2 regions of the Rhizobium centroccidentale genome follow, and region 2 is predicted to be linked to the other one. Evidence: riboswitches for the same ligand, from Rfam matches in the RefSeq annotation. Region 2 holds a riboswitch; the other holds the start of a gene.
What was found. A riboswitch is a leader RNA that binds a small molecule or an ion and turns the genes downstream of it on or off. The one in region 2 is predicted to bind FMN.
Positions count from the first base shown of each region.

Region 1: linked by a shared signal. The riboswitch ahead of PH562_RS02795 (6,7-dimethyl-8-ribityllumazine synthase) and the one ahead of ribB (3,4-dihydroxy-2-butanone-4-phosphate synthase) in region 2 are both predicted to bind FMN.

Region 1 covers NZ_JAQJCG010000002.1:182,676-194,031, forward strand. Annotated here, with positions in the region: gene PH562_RS02760 (ABC transporter ATP-binding protein) at 1-715, shown strand, start outside; gene PH562_RS02765 (TetR/AcrR family transcriptional regulator) at 781-1,386, opposite strand; gene PH562_RS02770 (tautomerase family protein) at 1,506-1,952, shown strand; gene PH562_RS02775 (VOC family protein) at 2,021-2,416, shown strand; gene PH562_RS02780 (class I SAM-dependent methyltransferase) at 2,533-3,219, shown strand; gene phnF (phosphonate metabolism transcriptional regulator PhnF) at 3,221-3,949, shown strand; gene PH562_RS02790 (VOC family protein) at 3,989-4,339, opposite strand; gene PH562_RS02795 (6,7-dimethyl-8-ribityllumazine synthase) at 4,398-4,874, opposite strand; FMN riboswitch at 4,964-5,110, opposite strand; gene PH562_RS02800 (ABC transporter ATP-binding protein) at 5,216-6,277, opposite strand; gene PH562_RS02805 (ABC transporter permease) at 6,289-7,077, opposite strand; gene PH562_RS02810 (ABC transporter permease) at 7,074-7,964, opposite strand; gene PH562_RS02815 (ABC transporter substrate-binding protein) at 8,037-9,140, opposite strand; gene PH562_RS02820 (MurR/RpiR family transcriptional regulator) at 9,329-10,201, opposite strand; gene PH562_RS02825 (N-formylglutamate amidohydrolase) at 10,381-11,148, shown strand; gene PH562_RS02830 (amino acid permease) at 11,275-11,356, shown strand, end outside.
Region 2 covers NZ_JAQJCG010000004.1:140,215-151,570, reverse strand. Annotated here, with positions in the region: gene PH562_RS07475 (MFS transporter) at 1-1,040, opposite strand, end outside; gene PH562_RS07470 (Lrp/AsnC family transcriptional regulator) at 1,478-1,963, opposite strand; gene PH562_RS07465 (ABC transporter ATP-binding protein) at 2,136-2,915, shown strand; gene PH562_RS07460 (transporter substrate-binding domain-containing protein) at 2,960-3,733, shown strand; gene PH562_RS07455 (ABC transporter permease) at 3,746-4,471, shown strand; gene PH562_RS07450 (ABC transporter permease) at 4,484-5,173, shown strand; gene PH562_RS07445 (homocysteine S-methyltransferase family protein) at 5,237-6,157, shown strand; gene ribB (3,4-dihydroxy-2-butanone-4-phosphate synthase) at 6,214-6,840, opposite strand; FMN riboswitch at 6,953-7,100, opposite strand; gene PH562_RS07435 (SDR family NAD(P)-dependent oxidoreductase) at 7,201-7,983, opposite strand; gene tpiA (triose-phosphate isomerase) at 8,061-8,798, opposite strand; gene PH562_RS07425 (SDR family oxidoreductase) at 8,803-9,591, opposite strand; gene PH562_RS07420 (sugar ABC transporter ATP-binding protein) at 9,612-11,090, opposite strand; gene PH562_RS07415 (sugar ABC transporter substrate-binding protein) at 11,119-11,356, opposite strand, start outside.

The sequences.
Region 1 (11,356 bases), on a different contig from region 2:
CCTGGGCCTCAAGCAAGCCGGCACCGCGAAGGCCGAGATCGACGGCCGTGTCGAAAAGGCCTCCGGCATGCTCTCACTAGCGCCCTATCTCGCCCGCCGGCCATCGGAGCTTTCCGGCGGCCAGCGCCAGCGCGTCGCCATCGGCCGCGCCATCGTGCGCGAACCGGAGCTTTTCCTCTTCGACGAGCCGCTGTCGAATCTCGATGCGGCGCTACGTGTGCAGACACGTCTCGAAATCGCCCGGCTGCATCGCAGCCTGAAGGCAACCATGATCTACGTTACCCACGATCAGGTGGAGGCAATGACGCTTGCCGATAAGATCGTCGTGCTCAATGCCGGTGCGATCGAGCAGATCGGCTCGCCGATGGAGCTTTATAACCGTCCGGCCAACACCTTCGTTGCGGGCTTCATCGGCTCGCCGCAGATGAATTTCATCCCGGCCGAGCGCCTCGGCCAAAGTGGCGCCAAGACCGTCGGCATACGCCCCGAGCACATCACGCTAGCACGCGATCAGGGTACATGGGCCGCCAAAGTCATCCACGTCGAGCATCTCGGTGCGGACACGATCATCTATCTGGAGTCGGAGACTACCGGTCTACTCACCGCGCGTCTCTTCGGTGAACACAAATACGAGCCGGACGAGATGGTTTATGCGACGCCGGATGCGAACCAGATGCATCGTTTCGATGTGAATGACAAGGCGATCCGGGCCTAATGGACCCGCCGAGACGAACCAAGAGGTTCCGTCTCGGCTGTATTGTCATTGCTTGAGTTGCATCGTCATTCGCCTTGCGACCGCAAAGGATCGCCCGCCGTCAGAGCAGCCCGCTCGATGACTTCGGCTATGTGCACGGACAGGGCGGGATCGGAGACGGCGCGGGCAAGCGTCAGGCCACCGCTCAGCGTTGCGAGAAGAACGATGGCTCGATCATCCGCCGTCGTTTCGCCAGGGTTCGTGCTCTCCGGCAGGCCGGCGGCGACATCGGCGATCAATTTTTTCAACTCTGCCGTATAGACGCGACGTGTTTCCTCGTCGGCACGCATCACATCGGGCGAAAGGCTCGGCAGCGTGCAGCTGTCGCCGAGATCGCAGGTCCGCTTGTAGCCGAGATAGAGGCTGGCAAGCGCCTTTAGCCAGTCTTTCGGCTGGTTTTGCCTGAGCGTCAGGATCGCTTGGCGCAACTCTTCCAATCCTTCCACGACAGCGGTGCGAAACGCTTCGCTCTTGGACTTGAAGTGTCCGTAGAAGGCGCCATTGGTAACGCCGGCCGCTTTTGTCAGCGCATCGATGCCTGCGCCGCCATAGCCTTCCTTGCGAAATACTTGTCCCGCGGCCGCGACGACACGAGTCCGGGTTTCTTCCTTGTGCTCGGCGCTGTAGCGCATTGGCGCCTCCATTGAGAGCGATCTCTCTTTATTGCTTGCATAGAGAGTGATCGATATGTATCGTTAAAGAGTGATCGGTATATATCAATTGCCGTCACAGGTCCAACAAGGAGATATCCATGCCCATTACACTTACCGTATCCGAAGGGCTGCTTTCATCCGAAGCGCAGGCGCAAGCCTTTGCCGGATTAACGGATGCAGTCCTCGATGTTGCCGGCTTGGCCGGGAATGAATTCATGACGGCCAATGTCATCGGGTCGATCAATGTGCTTCCGGCCGCACATGTGCTGGCAGGTGGAAAGCCCGTTGCCGCGGCTTTCATTGAACTCAAGCTGCCCGAAATCGCCCTTGCGACTGCCGAAGCCAAGCGCGCCTTCATTGCAAGGGCGACCGATGTTGTCGAGCAGGCGGCCGAAGGGCGGATCAAGCGCGAGCATATCTGGTCGAATATCGTCTATGCGCCCGAGGGTGCCTGGGGCATTGCGGGACAAAGCTACAGCAATGCCGATCTTGTCGCTGCGATTGCAAGCGCTGCGGCGCCTGAGGTCGAAGCTCATCGCGCCTGAAGTGAGGAAATTGGCATCAATACCGGGCGGCCGCGTTGGTCGCTCGTTCGACAACAAGGGGGCAGGAGATGCAACTCGCCAATTATCTGTTTTTTACGACACATTGCGAGGAAGCGCTTGCTTTCTATACGGCCTGCGGGCTTGGCGAAGTGACACTGTTAGTCCGTCACGATACGGATGGGGTGCCGCTTGCCAACGAGGCGATGCGGGGCAGGGTAATGCACGCTCGCTTTGAGGGGCGAGGCGTCTACTTCTTCGCCTCCGACAATTATGATGCTGAGCCGATGAGAGGTTCCGCTCATATGCTCATGGTGGATGACCGAGAGATTGCCGAGAGGATTTTTGCACGATTGGCTGAAGGCGGCAGGGTGACGACACCGCTCGCCGTTCAGCCTTGGGGCAGCTACTACGGCAAGCTGACGGATCGGTTCGATGTGCAATGGATGGGGGACTGCCTGCAATAGTAGCAGCCCATCATATTGAGGGTTATCGTAATTAGTCCAGTCGTCCGGACGAATTCATGCCACTGTCATGAAGCTGCGCTATCTTAAGTTCAGTCCACTCCAACAGCGAGAGCATCATGACGAACGCAGCAATGACTTATGCAACCTGGCACAAGGAACCGCAGGGCGACGCCGCAATGGCGGAATCGCACAGCCCCTATTGGCGGCACTTCATCGAGACGGTGCCGGAGCGGGATTTCTCCTCCAAGACTATCCTGGATTTCGGCTGCAACCGCGGCGGCTTTCTGCGGCTGCTTTACGCCATGCGACCGTTCCGACGCGGCGTCGGCATCGATATCGCTTCGGAGTCCGCGGCTGCTGCCGTCGAGGCTGTCGGCAATATGCCGCTCCAATTTCATGTGACGACCGATTTATCGCCCTTTGCCGACAGCTTCGATGTGGCCTTCAGCTATGAGGTGATCTATCTGCTGCCGCAACTGAGAGAGCATGCCGAGGGGATGTTCCGGGCCATGCGCGATGGGGGCGTCTACTACGCCGTGACCGGTTGCCACAATGAAATGCCGCTTTGGCCGAAATGGCTCGAGCTGATCGGCAACAACAGCAATGCGCCGATGCAGGATCGCTCGCCACAGGACTATATCGAAGCCTTCACGGCGGCCGGCTTCGATGTTTCCGTCAGGCGTTTCGGCTATGACGGTTTCGTGCGCGCGACGAAAGACCGCAAATACTATCCGAGCATTCTCGATGCGTTGAGCTATCCGGCCGAATACAAGCTTCTGTTCCGGCTCGAGAAGCGTATCTGATATGGAGACGATCGACCGCAAGGGCGGCAGCGCCCTCTGGCATCAGATCGGCGAGATCCTGGCGGGTGATATTGCCGCCGGGACTTTCGTGCCCGGAGAGAAATTGCCGACCGAACCCGAACTGATGCAGCGCTTCGGTGTCAGCCGCTTTACCGTGCGTCAGGCACTGGGGCATCTGGAGCAACGCGGACTGGTGCGCGCCGAGCAGGGACGGGGAACCTTCGTTCATAGGGGCGTGCTCGACTATACGCTGTCGAAGCGCACCCGTTTTCACAAGAACCTGATCGAGCAGGGTTTCGAGCCGGGTGGCGAGTTGCTCGTCCATGAGATCGTGCCGGCGACGGAATGCGTTGCCAGCTATCTGAAGCTGGCAGTTGGGGTAATGGTCATCCATCGTCGCGGCGTGATGACGGCCGACGACATTCCGGTGGAATTGGGTGATTCCTATTATCCAGCCGAACGTTTTCCCGATTTCGACAAGGCCAGATTGCGATATCCGACAATCTCGGCGGCGCTCGCCAGCTATGGCGTTACCGACTATGAGCGCTTGTCGACGGAGATCGAGGCCCGTATGCCGACAGCCGACGAGGCACGGATCCTGCGCCAGCCGAAATCCGCGCCGCTGCTGGTGACGCGCAAGGTGGATGCGGATACCGATGGAGTGCCGATCACCTATTCCGAATCGGTCTGGCCGGCCGAGCGCACCACATTCAATCTCGATCTGCGGTGAGAGTGCTAGGGAGCCCTTGAGGCTCTCCGCGAGCTTGAATTAGCGGTGGGAGAGGATATTGACGACCTTGCCGAAAGGGTCGCGGACATAGAAGCGACGGACACCCCATGGCTCGTCCGTCAGGTCGTACAATATGCCGAAGCCCATGGAGGTGGCGCGCTGATAGAGCATGTTGACATCGTCGACTTCGATGGAAAGGTCGGGGACGAGCGTTCCCGAACCGCCCTCGCTGGCGACGCTGATCTGCGGCACTGTTGCCGCTTCGGAGGCGAAGGTCAGGATCCAGCCGTGATCCATGACGATGTCGAGGCCGAGCAGGTCGTGGTAGAAAAGACGGGCCGTGGCGGGATCGGCGGCGGGCAGGTTCGGGATGATGCGTAGGACGGTCACTGACGTTTCTCCCTTGTGATGTGGAGGCGAGCTCAAGCCGCGCCTCCACGATGCTGGTTCAGACCGTGACGGCCGGCAGCAGCTTGGCGCGCTCCGTCAGGATGTGGCGGCAGGCGCTGGCGACTTCCCGGCCCTTTATGATGAAATGTTCCTTGAAGAACTGGATGTGGGCTTCCGACTCCTGGAAGTGATGCGGGGTCAGGACTGCCGACAGGATCGGCACGCCGGTGTCCAGCTGGACACGCATCATGGCGTCGAGAACCGTATTTGCAACGAACTCATGGCGATAGATGCCACCGTCGACAACGAAAGCGGTGGCAACGATTGCGGAATAACGGCCGTTGCGGGCAAGCGTCTGAGCATGCAGCGGAATTTCCAGGGCACCGGGCACGTCGAAGATATCGATGGGCGATGCACCTTCAGTCGTCTGCCATTCGGCAACGAAGGAGTCGACCGAGCGATCGACGATATCGGCATGCCAGCGAGCCCGAATGATCGCGACGCGGCTCGGCTGGGTAGAAATCGAAATGGTCATGAATTTTGCCTTTCAAGGGTTGTTGTCAATTATCCCTTGGGCGAACACGCATGAACGCGGCACTCCCCGTACGGAGGAGGTGCGACCCTGCTTGCTCTCTTCCATCCGGACTATACCGTCGGCTCCGGTATTTCACCGGATCTGCTGACCCTTCCGAAAGCTCGGAAGGCGCTCGCGGGCTCGGGGAAGATCCCCATACCGCCGGTGGGGAATTGCACCCCGCCCTGAGAACGCCTGGACTATAGATGTTTTCCTTCATGGAAATCAAAGAAAAACGCCGGGCTTTTGACCCGGCGCCTGCGAATAATTTTTCAAAGTTTCCCTGCGGCGCAGAGGTGCGCTCAATCCTGAATAACGAGCAGGTCGGAAGAGGCGAAGCGTAGCGTCACCTTCTCGCCAACGCTCGGAGGCATCATCCCGGGGCTATTGAACATGTCGAAGGAAATCGTGTTGCCGGCGACATTCATGCGGGTGCGGATGACCGAGCCCAGGAAATGTGCCGAGGAGACTTCACCCGTCAGCGCCGTGTCGCCCTTGGCCGATTCCCCCAGCGAACCTGCTTCCGGACGCAGGGCCAGCGATACGGTATCGCCCGGCTTATAGGCTGTCACCGACTGCTTCAGGGTCACACCCTGATCGCCGATCATGATGCGGTTGCTGTCGGGATCGACGACCTTGCCTTCGATGAGATTCAGCGTGCCGACGAAGGAGGCGACGAAGCGGGTTGCCGGTGTGTTGTAGATTTCGAAAGGCGTGCCGATCTGATCGGCGCGGCCGGCATTCATGACGACGATGCGATCGGAGATCGACAGGGCTTCTTCCTGATCGTGCGTCACGAAGACGGTGGTGATGCCAAGCTGCTGCTGGATGGCACGGATTTCTTCGCGCAGCGAGATGCGGATCTTCGCGTCGAGCGCCGAAAGCGGCTCGTCGAGCAGGAGCACCTGCGGCTTGACGGCGATGGCGCGGGCGAGCGCCACGCGCTGCTGCTGGCCGCCGGACATCTGATAGGGATAGCGGCCGGCCAGATGATCGAGCTTGATGAGAGCCAGCATCTCCTTGACGCGCTTATCGATGTCGGGCTTTGCCATGCCGGCCACCTTGAGGCCGAAAGCGACATTGTCGTGCACCGTCATGTTCGGGAACAGCGCGTAGGCCTGGAACACCATGCCGATATTGCGCTGGTTCGGTTTTAACGCCCGCTGATCCTTGCCGTTGATCGACAGGGTGCCGGCGGTCGGCGTTTCGAAACCGGCGATCATGCGGAGCACGGTCGTCTTGCCGCAGCCTGAGGGTCCGAGGAAGGAGACGAATTCCCCCTTTTCGATTTTCATGTTGAAATCGTGAACGACCTGGATGTCGCCGAAGGACTTCTTGATGTGGGTGAGTTCGAGAAAAGCCATGGTGAGAAGCCTTACGCCTTAATCGGAGCGGATTTTGAGAAACGGGAAACGAGCTGCAAGAGGCCCATGCTGAGCCAAGTAACGGCAAGCGCGATGATGGCCAGGGCAGAGGGCTCGTAAGCTCTATTGGCGCCCATGAGCTGCATGTAGGGCCCGAATGCCGGACGGTTGAGCAGCGATGCCATGGTGAATTCGCCCATGACGATCGCAAGGGTGATGAACGCTCCGGAAAGCACACCGCTCATGACATTTGGAAAGATGCATTTGAACATAATGGTTGTCCATTTTGCACCAAGGCTTTCGGCAGCTTCTGTCAGCGTGCCGACATCAATGGTACGCATCGCCGTATCGACCGAACGATACATATAGGGCAGCGACAATACAATGTAGGAGCAGACGAGCAGAATGTTCGTCGTCGAATTATAGCCGGTCAGCGGCAGGATCGACGACGAATTATAGAGCCGCAGATAGCCGAAGACGATGACGATGGCCGGAATGACCAACGGCATCAGGGTGATGAATTCTACGACAGGGCGAAGCTGCGGTAGCCGCAGCCGCACCCAATAGGCCGTGGGTACAACGAGCAGCATGCCAAAGATAATGGTCAGAAGCGCCATCAACATCGAGAAGCCAAAGGCCGTTATGAAGCCGAAATCCGAAAAGACGGAGGCATAGGCGTCGAAGCTGTAAGCGTTGCGCCGCATGCGCAGCGAGAACTCCAGTGTACCGATGAGCGGCACCAGGAAATAGATGAGGCCGATGGCAACGGCGATCCAGGCGAAGAATTTTTGCAGCTTCATTTCTGCCACCGTTCAGCGCGCATGCGCATCAAGATATAAACGACGTTCGAAATACCGGTGATGACGATCATGCCGAGCGCCAGCGCATAGCCCAGATTGGCATTGTGCAGCACGTCGCCGCGAATCTGCGCATAGAGTACGATCGGAACGATATTCAGCGAGCTGCCGGTAAGTGCAATTGCCGTCGCGATGGCGCCGAACGAATTTGCAAACAGTAGCAGCGTCGTGCCAAGCAGGCTCGGCCAGAGGATCGGCAGGGCGACCATCCGCCAATATTGTCCATTGGTTGCGCCGAGAATGGAAGCCGCTTCGTGCCATTCCTTCTTCATGCCGTCGAGCGCAGGTGTAATGATCAGCACCATCAGCGGTATCTGGAAGTACATGTAGGTGATGGTCAGGCCGAAGAAGCTCAGCAGGTTGAAGCCCGTGCCGTAGAGGTTGAAGCCGAAATGAGCGAGCAATATCGTAACCAGACCCTGGCGGCCCAAGGTGGCGATGAACGAGAAGGCCAGCGGCACGCCGGCGAAATTCGATGCGACACCCGAGAAGGTCAGGAAGGCATGACGGATCCAGGCGGGAAGTCCGCCCAGGACGAGCGCCCAAGCCAGGTAAAAGCCGATGATCGCGCCACCGAGCGCCGAAGCGACCGAGATTTTGATACTGATTAAATAGGCGCTCATGATCGTCGGCGTGAAGAGATCGCCGATATTCTTCAGCGTCAGGCTGCCGTCAGGCGTCAGAAACGCGCCTGCTATCAGATAGATCGTCGGCAAAATCAGAAACAGCAGCGCGAAGATCAGGAAGGGTGTTATTCCCAGCCAATCGACAACCACACGCTTGTTGATCATCGGAGTGGAACTGACCGTTGATGTTGTGGCGATGCTCATAATTGGCCCAATCCGCGGCGTCAGAAAAACGGAAACCTCCCCGCCGGAGCGGGGAGGTCATGTCAGGTCAAATTACTGTACGTTCGAACCGACGACAGAATCCCACTTGGTGGTGATGGCGGTCTTGCCGGCATCCTGCTCTTCGAGCGTCGGGAAGACGGCCTTTTCGTAAGCGGCGGCCGGCGGCAGCTTGTCGAGCAGTTCCTGCGGAACCTTCTTGTTCTTCGCCAGATCGTTGAAGCGGATCGGGTGGCAATAGCCCTTCAGCCAGCCGATCTGGCCTTCATCGGAATAGAGGAACTCCATCCAGAGCTTGGCAGCGTTCGGATGCGGAGCGAAGGCCGAGATCGCCTGGACGTAAACGCCAGCGATAACGCCTGAAGCCGGAACGGTGACGTCAACCGGCGGGTTGCCGTTCAGGCTGTCGCGCCAGGAAAGACCGTTGTAGTCCCATGCGACGACGATCGGCGTTGCGCCCTGCGCCAGCGAAGCGGACTTGCCGATGACCGGAACGAAGTTGCCTGCCTTATTGAGCTTCGCGAAGTAGTCGAGACCGGCGGCGCCGACCTTGGTGGCGTCCTTTTCGCCGGCAGCGAGACCGGCGGCATAGACGGCCTGAACGGCCTGGTTCGAGGTGCGCGGGTCGCCGGCGAGCGAAACGGTGTTGGCGTATTCGGGCTTCTGCAGGTCAGCCCAGTCTTTCGGCGGGTTCTTCACGACGTCCTTGTTGGTGACGAAGGAAAGAACGCCGTAGTAGTCGCCGTACCAGTAACCTTCGGCATCCTTGGCGCTGTCCGGAATCGAATCCCAGGTGGAAACCTTGTAGGGCTGCAGCAGGCCTTCTTTCTTAGCGGTCGGGCCGAAGGAGAGACCGACGTCGATCACATCAGGAGCCTGCGGGCCGGTGTTGCCCTTGTTGGCACGGATTGCTTCGACTTCATCGCCCGAGCCGGCATCCGGATTCAGTTCGTTGACTTCGATGCCGTATTTCGCCTTGAACGCAGCGATCAGGTCGCCATAACCGCACCAGTTGTGGGGCAGGGCGATGGTGGTCAGCGTGCCTTCCTTCTTGGCGGCAGCGATGAGATCGGCGCTCGGTTCTGCAGCGGCAATTGCCGTCGAAGCGACGAGCATCGCCGTAGAAATTGTCAGAAGACGATGAATTTTCGAGATCACTGCATTTCCTCCTTTTAGGTTTTCAGTGTCTGGCGTTGCTGTTAATGACGTTACATGAAGGTTGTGTGACGACTTCAAAGCGTTGGGTTTGCTGAAAACGCAGTCGATTTTTGCTTCTAGTCGACAAGTATGACAGTCGCTGTATTTCACATCCTCCACGAGCCGTTATTTTCTGTTTTTATTCCCCTTCAGCTTAGCTTGCGAAACAGCTTGGTTTGTTCGAAAAGACCTTCCAGTGTCTTCATGCGCTCGCTTGTCTCGTCCCATGTCGAGCTTTGCACGGCTTCGATCAGGGCTTCGACGATGAAGAGAGTGACGACCGATGAATCCCAGGCGGACGGCGCCTCGATCTGCACGCGAAACGTGTATTTCGCGTGCTTGGCGGCGGGCGTTGCCCACTGGTCGGTGAAGACGATGATTTCGGCGCCGCGCCGGCGGGCGGCGGCGGCGAGATTGACCATTTCCTGCTCGTAACGCCTAATATCGAATATGACGAGCAGATCACCCGGATTCATGTTCAGGACATATTGTGGCCAGGTGCTTGAATTGGAAGAAAGCAGCGTCGTGTTGGGCCGGATGACCTGCATATGGGTGAAGAAATACTCGGCAAGCGCCCCTGTAATGCGCCCGCCCACGAAATAAAGGCCGCGTTTTCTTTCCGACAGCAGCGCGGCAACGCCATCGAAGGTTGCCACGTCGATATCCGACAGGGTCTGTCGCAGGTTGCCCATGATGGCGTCGGCGAAACGATTGAGGATATGCGTGCCTGGCGCGTTGGATGCCCAGCGATCGTGCTTTGTCAGCGGGTTGGAGATCGTCGCCTCGACCTCTTGATGAAGATGGGCCTGGAAGTCCGGATAGCCTTTGTATCCGAGTTTCTGCACCATGCGAGCGACCGTCGGGGTCGAAACCCGCGCATTCTCGGCGACGGTGGTAATGCTGCCCAGCCCGGAAACGGGATAATTGTCGAGCAGGCTCTTGGCGAGCTGCTTTTCGGCACGCGTCAGCGTGTCAAAGCGCGCATTGATTACGTCCGAAACTGTCTTCGACGCATTGTTCACTCGATTTTGCTCCCCGGAACGGTCTGATGCCGCTTTCCTTGCAGGATATAACAACGCTGTCACATTTCGAGTCAATGTCACAAATGAAGAAATAATTTCAGTTTCCAGTTGACAGCGACGAGAACCTGAAGAATTCTTTTCTTATAAACATTCTATTAATCGGCAGTGGGGCGTCTCCAATGCTTGCGCAGCAAGGCATTTTGACGAAGGCGGACGGCGATTGTGTTACGGTCGAAAGACCGGACGGAAGCAGTGCGGTTCTGCTCGTCTGCGAGCATGCCTCTCGCGCCCTTCCGGAGAAGTTCGGCGATCTCGGGCTTTCTGCCGAGGCGCTTTCCAGCCACATCGCCTGGGATCCGGGTGCACTCGCGGTTGCAAGAGGTATTTCCGCCGGCTTGAATGCCACCTTGGTTTTTCAACGCTTCTCTCGGCTGATTTATGATTGCAACCGGCCCCCCGAAAGCGCCGGTGCCATGCCGGAAACGAGCGAGATCTATACCATCCCCGGCAATCAGCACCTGGGCGAGGCGGATAGGAAGGCACGTACGGAAGGGCTCTACATCCCGTTTCACGATCGCATTCAGGCGCTCTTGACGGAGCGGGCAACGCGCGGACAAAAAACCGTGATCGTGACAATCCACAGCTTCACACCGGTCTATAATGGCAGACCACGGGCAGTGGAGCTTGGCATTCTGCATGATGAAGATCGTTGGTTGGCCGATCGCATGCTGGATGCGGCGGCCGAGGCTCCGCTCTATCAGACCGAACGTAACCAACCTTACGGGCCGGAAGACGGCGTCACCCATACGCTGAAGCTGCATGGGATCGCCAACGGCCTGCATAACGTGATGATCGAGGTCCGCAACGACCTCATTCAAGATGACGTCGGCCAAGGGGTCATGGCCGATTATCTGACGGGGCTTCTCCAGAGCAGTCTGGAAGCCTGAGCATAAAAGAAAAAGACCCCGGGGAGCAGTTCAACTGCGATCGGGCCGCATGGCGAAATGCCAGCGGTCAATGTGACACATGGTTTTCCGCAATCCCGCGGACAACCGGGCTTTAGGGGGAATGGCATGTCTGATTATTCAGAGTTAGACAAAAAGCAGGATGTCCAGATCCTGCACTCCATGGGCTATGCCCAGGAGCTGGAACGGC
Region 2 (11,356 bases):
TTGGAGGCGCTGTAGACCACGCCGGAAAGCAGAATCCCGAGAACGAAGACGAGCAGGAGATTGTTCTGGCTGATGGCCCAGATGTAGGGCCAGATCAGCACTGCGCAGCCGATGGCGCCAAAGATGAACACGGGCTTGCGGCCGATGCGGTCTGCGAGAATGGCCCAGGCGGGAATCGCGCCCAGCGCCACGATATTGGCAAGCACCAGAACGGTCAGCATCGTCGAGCGATCGATATGCATCGTGTTGACGGCATAGGACAGGGTGAAGACGCTGAAGATCGTGCTGACGACCGAAATCAGCGCCGCAAAGATGATGCGCAGGACATCCGCCCAATAATTGGTGAGCAGCGAGACAAGCGGCAGTTTTGTGGCCTCGCCCCTCTTGGTTTCCTCCAGAAAGGCAGGTGTTTCCGCAAGCGTGCGGCGAACCCAGAATCCGACGATAACAACCACGAAGCTTAGAAAGAAGGGAATACGCCAACCCCATGACATCAATGCGGTTTCATCGAGCTTTCCAAGCGGAATGAAGACCAATGTTGCAAGGATCAGTCCGGCCTGAGTTCCGCTCAGCGTGAAGCTGGTGAAGAAGGCGCGTCTATTTTCAGGCGCGTGCTCGAGCGTCATGGAGCTGGCGCCGGCCTGCTCGCCGGCAGCCGAAATGCCTTGCAGCAAGCGCGCCAGGACCAGAAGAATGGGCGCCAGGATACCGGCCTGACTATAGGTTGGCAGGCACCCGATGATGAAAGTCGAAAAACCCATAAGGAGCAGGGTGAAGGTAAGCACCTTCTTGCGGCCGAATTTGTCGCCGATATGACCCAGGACGACCGCGCCCAGGGGCCGCATGATATAGGCAACGCCAAAGGTCGCGAAGGAGGCGATGGCCGCCGTTTGCGGGTCTTCCGCCGAGAAGAATATCTTCGGGAAAATGAGCGCTGCTGCCGTACCGTGGACGAAGAAATCATAATATTCGACGGCGCTTCCCAACCAGCTCGCAAGAGCCGCGCGCTTGGGTGTCTTATGTTCGATTTGTGTTTTCATGGTCGTTCCTCCCCAGAGCATTCGGATGTCAAGGACATATCGCAACCGAGCGCATCCGGCCTCCGCCTGCACCCGCTTGCAAGGACATCCGAGATCATCCTGACAGTCTTCGATGCTGCACAACGCAGCACCGTCACTCCTCGTCAATAATAATGTACGAACTAGTTCGTTTTGTAAAGCACCAGCAACCTGTCATCCCGCAGCGCGTTGTTGCGAGCAATAGAAACAATGCGTTGAAGCAGCTTGCTACGTCACAACCTGAGCCGGTGAAGGCCTTGCAGTCGGACTGAGCGCGCCTGCAGAGGCCGCATCATTATTCGTTGAAAATCTTGAAGGTCAGGCAATATGAGCCGGACCAAGGGTAGTTCCTTCTCGCCTGGTACATGTAGAAGATAGGCGAGTACGGCGCGCCCACAGATCATCCCGCGACCCGCGGGTTACCGGCCGGCCTCGTTGCCATCTGCCAGCGGCACGAACAATCCAAGCTTGACGTCACGCAGCACCACATTCGTATGCATGCGCCGGATCTGCGGATTTTCCGCCATGATCACGGCGGCGATGTCGTCATAGTGCTCGACATCCCTGGCGGTGACGATCGCAATGAGGTCGACGGCACCTGTGACATAATAGACCTGCTGGATATGATCCTGCTTTTCCGCCCAAAGGCGGAACTTGGCAAGCGCATCGTAATTGTCCCGCTCGATCTCCATGCCGACGATGAACACCATCGGCGTCCCGGTCGCCTTGCGGTCCACAACTGCGATTTCCGCCTTGATGATACCGTCCTCGCGCAGCCGCTTAAGGCGCCGCTGCACGGCTGAAGTCGAAAGGCCGACCTCATCGGCGATTGCTTCGGCAGTGAGCTGGCAATTGCGCTGGACGATATCGAGAATATCGCGATCGAAGCGATCCAGATTTTCCATTCCCTCTCCTCTGGCCGATCGGTGAAATCACCTGACGACATCTCTATTCTATCACAAAAGATGCGCAAGAAATACATTTTTGCTTTTTTTATGCAAATTGATCAGAAATTGCGCGCAAATTCCGCTCTTCTTCGCGATATTCTCCGCAAATTGTTTTCCATCGGAATTGTATATGACAGAACTGTCCTCCCAGGCTCTTCGCGTGGAAGATCTCCACAAGAGCTTTGGGTCACATCAGGTCCTCAAGGGTGTTTCCACCACCGCCAATCAAGGGGATGTGATTTCCATCATCGGCTCGTCCGGCTCTGGGAAAAGCACGTTCCTGCGCTGCATAAACCTGCTTGAGATGCCTGATCGCGGGCGCATCGTCGTCAACGGTGAGGAAGTCGCCTTGAAGCGCGGGCGGCATGGACAGATGCAGCCGAAAAGCTGGCGGCAGATCGAGCGCATTCGCAGCGGGCTGGGCATGGTATTCCAGAGCTTCAATCTTTGGGCGCACATGACCGTTCTCGAAAATATCATCGAGGCGCCGGTGCATGTCCTCGGCGTTCCCCGCCGCGAGGCGATCGAAAAGGCAGAGGCGCTTCTCAATAAAGTCGGGCTTTACGACAAGCGCGACGCCTATCCGGCCTTCCTCTCCGGCGGTCAACAGCAACGCGCAGCGATCGCGCGCGCACTTTGCATCGATCCGGCCGTGATGCTCTTCGACGAGCCGACATCGGCACTCGACCCCGAACTGGTCGGCGAAGTCCTCAAGGTCATCCGCGACCTCGCAGAGGAGGGTCGAACCATGCTGCTGGTCACGCACGAAATGCGCTTTGCCCGCGATGTCTCGAACCACGTTCTCTTCCTGCATCAGGGACGGATCGAGGAGGAAGGGCCGCCTAAGCAGATCTTCGACGCCCCGATCAGCACCCGCTGTCGGGAATTTACCGGCATGCTGACGTCTTGATCCACATCCCATTCGCAGACAACACCATTAGGAGAATCCCTTTTATGAGACTGGTTTCCACTCTATTCGCCGGGCTTGCCCTCGCGCTTTCTTCGATGACCGCGCAGGCCGAGGTTCGCTTCGGCATCATGAACGAATCCTACCCACCCTTTTTCGCCAAGGATGCCTCCGGCAAATGGCAGGGCTGGGAGATCGATATGATGGACGCCGTTTGCGAGCAGATGAAAGAGAAATGCTCGATCGTCGAGCTTTCCTGGGACGGCCTCATCCCGGCGCTTCAGAGCAAGAAGTTCGATGTGATCTGGTCATCCATGTCGAATACGGCCGAGCGCTCGAAAGTCATCGATTTCACCGACAAATATTACAACACGCCCAGCACGCTGATAGGCCCGAAGGACCAGAAGCCAGGCGCGACCGCAGACGACGTCAAGGGCAAGACCATCGGCATCCAGGTCTCGACCATCCAGTCGGAATATTACAAAAAGTACTTCGCCAAGGCCGCAGACGAGAAGACCTACCAGACGCTCGACGAAGCGTTTCAGGACCTCGCGGCAGGCCGCATCGACTACGTCTTCGGCGATTCCCTTGCGCTTGACGCCTTCCTGAAGAGCGATAGCGGCAAGGATTGCTGCGCCAAGATGGGTGATGTCGCCGACGACAAGGAAGTCCTCGGAGCCGGCGTTTCCGGCGGCCTTCGCAAGGAGGACACCGAACTCAAGGCAAAGCTCAATGCGGCGATCGCCGCGGTGCGCGCCAGCGGCAAATACGACGAAATCACCAAGAAGTATTTCAGCTTCGATATCTACGGCGCCAAGTAAACGATCGCGGCGATGGCGACCTCTCCTCAGGGCATTCTGGATCTGCTCTCCCCCTATCCGCCCGGATGGGGTGGAGTACTCTTGACCGGGGCTGCCTCCACGGTCGCCATCTCCGCCGGCGCTTTTCTGATCGGCCTTCTGCTCGGTACGGGCGGCGCGCTGGGCAAGCTTTCGGGCATAAGGCCGCTCCGGCTACTGCTCGAACTCTATACGACGGCAGTCCGTGCCGTTCCCGAGCTGATCCTGATCGTCGGCCTCTATTACGCGGGCATGGATGGCCTCAATCGGCTCCTCGTTGCGCTCAATCTGCCGGCTTTCGAATTGAATGGCTTTGCTGTCGCGGTCGCAGTGCTCGGTTTCGTGCAGGGCGCCTATATGACGGAAGTGCTGCGCGGCGCGATCTTGGCGATCCCCGTCGGCCAGATCGAAGCGGCCAAGGCTTTCGGCATGGGACCGCGGCTGCGTTTCCGTCGCATCATCCTGCCCGCCCTACTGCCGAACGCTCTGCCCGGTCTTGCCAATCTGTGGATGTCGGTCACCAAGGACAGCGCTCTCGTCGCAGTCGTCGGCTACCAGGAACTGGCCCTCGCTACGCGTCTCGCCGGCGCAAGCACCAAACACTACTTCATCTTTTTCCTGGCATCCGCTTTCATCTATCTCGCCCTTACACTCGTTTCCAACCTCCTGTTCAACCTATTGGAGCGGCGTGTGCGGCGCGGCCAACCGAAGCTGGCCTGAGGAGTGCCGGGCATGACCTTCTCATGGATATCATCCTATTGGCCGCTTCTGTTGACGGGAGCCGTGCAAACGCTGTCGCTGCTTGCGATTTCGGTCGTCTTCGGCTTCATCATCGCGATCGGCCTAGCCTTCGCCCAGGTCAGCGGCGGCCCTCTCCTGCGAACCCTTGCCCGCGGCTACTGCACCTTCTTCCGGGGCACGCCGCTGCTGATACAGCTCTGGCTGCTGTACTACGGCATCGGCTCTCTTCTGCCAATGATCCCGGGTATCCGTCAGAGCCTGTTCTGGCCGATCCTGCGCGAAGGTTTCTTCTTCGCAGCCGTCAGCTTCACGCTGAACTATGCAGCCTATGAGGCGGAGGTTTTGCGCGGCGCGTTGCTTGCCGTTCCAAAAGGCGAGCTGGAAGCCGGCCGCGCATTCGGCATGCGCCCCCTGACGCTCACCCGACGCATCTGGCTGCCGCGCGCCATCCGCATCGCATTGCCGACGATCGGCGGCGAAATCGTCATGCAGCTGAAGGCAACACCGCTCGCCTTCACCGTCACCGTGATGGACCTTTACGCCGTTGCCACAAAAGTTCGCCAGGACACCCTGCTGGTCTACGAACCGCTTGTTGTCGTCACCGTCTTCTATCTCATCATCACAGCCATCATCGCGCGAAGCTTCCGTTTCCTGGAGGCGCAGGTGCCGGTGCGGCGCTAACCCACGGCGCGAAGGAGAGATCAAACCTCTCTGCAGATCCGAGTCATTCTGGAGATCCCATTCATGAGCAAACCCTTGATCCTCGATGGCGGCATGAGCCGCGAACTGTTGCGTCTCGGCGCGGAACTGAAGCAACCGGAATGGTCGGCGCTGGCGCTCGTCAATTCGCCGGACATTGTCCGGCAAGTGCATGACGAATTCATAACCGCCGGCTCGGACGTCATTACAACGAACAGCTACGCACTCGTCCCTTTCCATATTGGCGAGGAGCGGTTCTGGAAGGAAGGAGCCGATCTCATCGCCCTTTCCGGACGGCTGGCGCGCGACGCCGCCAATGCCTGCAAGGATCGAAAGGTCCTGGTCGCCGGTTCGCTGCCCCCGATCTTCGGCTCCTACGAGCCGCAGAATTTCGATCCGTCACGGGTACAGGACTATCTCAAGGTTCTGGTCGAGAACCTCGACCCCTATGTCGATGTCTGGCTCGGCGAAACCCTCAGCCTGATCGCGGAGGCAGACGCGGTTCGGACTGCGGTCGCTGAAACAGGAAAGCCGTTCTGGATTTCCTTCACGCTGGCGGATGATGCCGCGCAAAGAAACGGCGCCTCGCCCAAGCTCCGCTCCGGCGAGTCGGTCGAGGATGCGGCTCGCTGGGCCGCCTCATCCGGCGCCGACGCACTCCTGTTCAACTGCAGCAAACCGGAAGTCATGCGAAAGGCCGTCGATGCGGCAGCGGAGGTTTTCAAGCAGGGCGGCAACAATCTCCAGATCGGCGTCTATGCCAATGCTTTCGAGGGAGAACAAGGCGAGTCGGCCGCCAACGAAGGCCTTCATAAGACCCGAGAGGATCTGAATGATGACGCCTATTCGCGCTTCGCCTGCTCGTGGGTCGATGCCGGCGCGACGATGGTCGGCGGCTGTTGCGGGATCGGCGCCGGGCATATCCATCGGCTGAAGAAGGCCCTCCTTTATCCTCAACGAGCGTAGGAGAGCCTTCCACAAGCATCGACCCAGCAGGATCGGGATAGGCTGTATCAGAACGATCAGGCAGCCTTGAAGGGAGCGCTTGCAGCCCTGTAGGCAATCAGATCTTCGATCGTCACAAGATGGAGGCCATGCCGCTCGGCGAAAACTTCGAGCTCTGGAAGGCGGGCCATCGTGCCGTCGTCATTCGCTACTTCGCAGATGACGCCGGCCGGCGAAAGGCCGGCAAGCCGGGCCAGATCCACGGCCGCTTCCGTGTGCCCCGGACGCGACAGGACGCCGTTTGGATGCGCGCGAAGCGGAAAGATATGACCGGGACGGGCAAATTCCTCCGGACGCGATCCATCCCTGATAAGGGCTTGAACGGTTGCCGCCCTGTCAGCGGCAGATATTCCGGTCGTGGTTTCCGGGATGTAGTCGACCGAAACGGTGAAAGCGGTCTTGAGGACTTCCGTGTTGCGCGGCACCATCAACGGAATGTCGAGTTCGTCGAGCCTCTCGCCCTCCATCGGAACGCAGATGAGACCGCGGGCATGGTTCATCATGAACGCGATCGCCTGCGGTGTGACCGCTTCCGCGGCAATCACCAGATCGCCTTCGTTTTCGCGGTCGCGATCATCGACAACCACAATGATCTCGCCCCGCGCAATCGCAGCGATCGCATCTTCAATTTTCGAAATTGCCATTTTCCTGCCTTTCAAGGGTTGCCGTTTGGAGCGGCGTGCATGGCCGGTTAAGGCCACCATTTTCCCTTGGGCGAACAAGCATGTGAACGCCACCACGACGCGGCGTCTCCTGCGTTGCTCTCTTCCATCCGGACTATGACCGTCGGCTCCGGCATCTCACCGGATCTGCTGACCCTTCCGAAAGCTCGGAAGGCGCTCGCGGGCTCGAGGAAACTCCCCATACCGCCGGTGGGGAATTGCACCCCGCCCTGAGAACAAGTGAAAGATAAGGGATCAATGCCTCACTCCGCAAGAGGCTTTGATTGCCGAATCGTCGAGAATCCGATCCACCCGATGAACGCACCGTTCCTCATTGTCGAACTACGACATGATCAAGCCGCCATCGACATTGATCGTCTGGCCGGTGATATAGGCCGCATCGTCGCTGGCAAGGAAAGTGACGAGACCGGCGACGTCTTCGCCCGATCCGGCCCGTTTCATCGGAATGCCCTCGACCCATTCCTTCATGAGTTCGCCGGGGCCGTAATTGCCCAAAAGCTTGCCCCAAGCCTGGTCGTTATAGGCCCACATGTCGGTTTCGATGATGCCGGGGCAAAAGGCATTCACGGTGATGCCTTCGGTCGCGACCTCCTTGGCAAGGCTCTGAGTAATGCCGACGACACCCATCTTCGATGCCGCATAATGCGGTGTGTAGATGAAGCCGTCGCGCGCCTGGCCGGAGGCGGTATTGATGATGCAGCCGCCACGGCCATGCTTGCGCATGCGGGCGATCGCCTCCTGGGCGCAGAGGAAGACGCCCTTGGTATTGACCGCCATGACCTTATCCCATTCGCCCTCGGTCATATCCTCGACGCGGGCAATGGTGATGACGCCGGCATTCTGGATGGAGATATCGACGGCGCCGAAGGCTGCCTCAGCAGCGTCGTAAAGGCCCTTCACGCTAGCCTTGTCCGTCACGTCGCCGACGAAGGAAATCGCCTTTCCGCCGTCAGCGCCGATCGCATCGGCGACCGCATGGACGGAATCCTCGTTGGCGGAAACCACCACATTGGCACCTTCGCGCGCAAACCGCCGGGCGATCGCAGCCCCGATACCGCGGCTCGCGCCGGTGATGACGACAGTCTTGTTTTCGAAACGTTGCATTTCCTATTCCTTTCGCGGTGACAGCCACGCCAGGCGTCAGCTCTAGGGGCCGATCGGCCTGCCTGTTGCCGGTGACTTCAGACGGCAGCCGAGATAATCCCGGCAAACTCCGATGCCTTCAGCGACGCGCCTCCGACAAGAGCGCCATCGACGTTGGAAACGCCGAAGATCGCCTTTGCATTCGACGCCTTGACCGAGCCGCCGTAGAGGATCCTGACACCCTGCCCATCTTCGCCCAGCCGCTTTTCAAGTGCCTGGCGGATAGACGAATGCATCTCCTCGATCTGCTCGAGGGTCGGAACCAGTCCTGTTCCGATCGCCCATACTGGTTCATAGGCGATCGTCGTGTTCGAACTGGTTGCGGTGTTGGGAATCGAGCCTTCAAGCTGAGCACGAACCACCTCGATCGCCCTTCCGTCGTCCCGTTCTGTGCGCGTCTCGCCGACACAAATGATGCTCGTCAGCCCCGCCTCGTGGACCGCGACAGCCTTGGCCGCAACTGCGGCATCCGCCTCCCTATAGGCCGAGCGCCGTTCGGAATGTCCCAAGATTACGAAACGAGCGCCGATTTCGGCGAGCATCTCGGCAGAAACATCTCCGGTATAGGCGCCTGAGATCTGCGCATGGCAATCCTGTGCTCCAATGGCAATCCTCGACCCTCGCGCCCGTTCGACCGCCTTTTCCACCAGCGTGAAGGGCGGGCAGACGACGATGTCGCACGCCGCCTCGCCCGTTATTCCCTTCAGCGCCTCGATCTCAGCCAGGGAGGAAGCGAGACCGTTCATTTTCCAGTTGCCGGCAATCAGTTTCTTCATCGCATCACCAGCAGCAGAAGCCGCCATCGACGAGCAGATCGACGCCCGTCACGAAGCTCGCGGCATTCGACAACAGGAAGACGGCGGGGCCGACCATCTCATCGACCGTTGCCATGCGCTGCATCGGCGTCTGCTCTTCGAAAAGTTTGGTCTGGTGAACCATTTCCGGACGCGTATTCATCGGCGTCGCCGTATATCCCGGCGAGATGGTGTTGACGCGGATGCCGCGACCGACCCACTCCATTGCAAGCGACTTCGACATGTGGATCACGCCGGCTTTGGAGGCGTTATAATGGGCCTGGCTCAGGCCGCGATTGACGATGACGCCGGACATGGAGGCGATATTGACGATCGATCCGCGTCCGTTCTTCAGCATCGCGCGCGCTTCCGCCTGGCAGGACAGAAAAACGCCCTTCAGGTTGATGTCCATCAGCGTCTGGTACTGGTCTTCTTCCATTTCCTCCGCGGGATTGGCATTGGCGATGCCGGCGGCATTGACTGCAAGCGTCAAGGCTCCAAGTTCCGCCTCGGTACGCGCAACCGCCTCCCCGAGAGAGGACCTATTGGTGACATCGGCCGCAATCTGGATGGAGCGGCGACCGGCCGCTTCGATATGCGAAGCCGTGTTCGCCAAGCCGTCGTCGGATCGACGGTCCAGAAGCGCGACGTCGGCGCCGCATTGGGCAAGACCGATGGCGATACGCTGCCCGATCCCGCTTCCGGCTCCAGTCACGAGCGCGACCTGTCCACTGAGATCAAAAAGCTTCGGGGCATTCAGAGTGATGTCGGACACCGCTCTTCCTTTCTGTTTGTCTAGATTGTCGCCAGTTCCATGACCGAGACGTCATTGGCCTCGTCACGGTTCAAGATACCTGCCTGCTTGCCCTGGGCGAGCACGAGAATGCGGTTCGATACGCCGAGAACCTCTTCGAGATCGGAGCTGACGACGATGACGGCCACCCCCTGCTTTGCGAGGTTTACGATGATGTCGTAGATGCTGGCGCGCGCGCCGACATCGATGCCTCGGGTCGGCTCATCGAGGACGACGACCTTGGGGTCACGCATCAGCCACTTTGCGATGACGACCTTTTGCTGGTTGCCGCCCGACAGGTCCGAGGCATATTGCTCGGCCCGGCCTTTGACGCCGAATTTCGCCACAGCCTTTTCGGCGAAAGTACGTTTGATGCGTGATGTGATCCAGCGCCCGCCGAGCTTGTCGAGATTGGCATAGATGATGTTCTCACTGATGCGATGGCCGACGACGAGACCCTGCTCCTTGCGATCCTCGGGCACCATCACGATGCCCTTGGCGATCGCATCGGCCGGATCGCGGAGCTTGAGCTCTTCGCCCTCCAGCTTGATCGAGCCGGCGCTGATCGGATCGGCACCGGAAATGGCGCGGACGAGTTCGGTGCGGCCGGCACCAACCAGCCCGGCAATGCCGAGGATCTCGCCGGCGCGAACATCGAACGTCACGTCCCGGAAAGACCCGTCAGGCGAACTCAATCCGCCGACCTGCAGAACAGGGCGATCCGTCGGTTCGGGAAGAGCCGGGAACATCCGATCCAGCGAACGGCCGACCATGCTTTCGACGATGGTACGAACGGGGGTGGCACTGTCGGCAAACTCCTGGACGCGCTCGCCATCGCGCAGGACGACGATGCGATCGGTGATTTGCTTTATCTCTTCCATGCGGTGCGAGATGTAGATGATGCCGACACCTTCGGACCGAAGCTTTCTTACCTGCTCGAACAGGGCCTCGGTCTCCGCCCCGCCAAGAGCGGCGGTTGGTTCGTCGAGGATCAGCAGCTTGGCATTGAGCGCCAATGCCTTGGCGATTTCGATGAGCTGCTGATTGGCAGTCGACAGGCCCGCGACCTTTCGCGTCGCCGGTATATGTAAATTAAGGCGGGCAAGCTGTTCTTGCGCCCGCCGGACCATCTGGGGGCGATCGACAGCTCCGTTCTTCATCGGCCATCGCCCGATGAAGACATTTTCGGCGATCGAAAGATGCGGCAGGAGCTGTAACTCCTGATGGATCAGGACGACGCCCTTGTCGATCGCCTCGCGTGGAGTGGCTGGGGCATAGGGCTGCCCCAGCCATGTCATTGTTCCCTCGGAGGGTATGCGCGAACCTGCGATAATGCCCGACAAGGTCGACTTGCCGGCGCCGTTTTCGCCGAGAAGCGCGACCACCTCGCCCGGATAAACATCAAGGCTGACATTCTTCACCACCTGAAGCGGTCCATAGCGCTTGGATATGCCCCTCAGGGAAAGAACGGGCTCAGTCACGGCACACCTCCTCAAGATTTCAGGACGATTACGGGTGGTTGGCGATGAAGCCGGCCACGTTTTCCTTGGTCGTCAGTGTGGCGTCCATGAGCTGCACCGCAGGCACCTTCTCGCCGGCGACGAGCTTGACGGCATTGGCGACCGCGTCGCGGCCCATCTTCTGCGTCTGCTGTGTCGCGGTCACGTCGAAAACACCCTTGCTGAGCGCTTCCAGAGCTGCCGTATCGCCGTCGAAGCCGCCGACAACGATCTTCTGGGATGGGTTT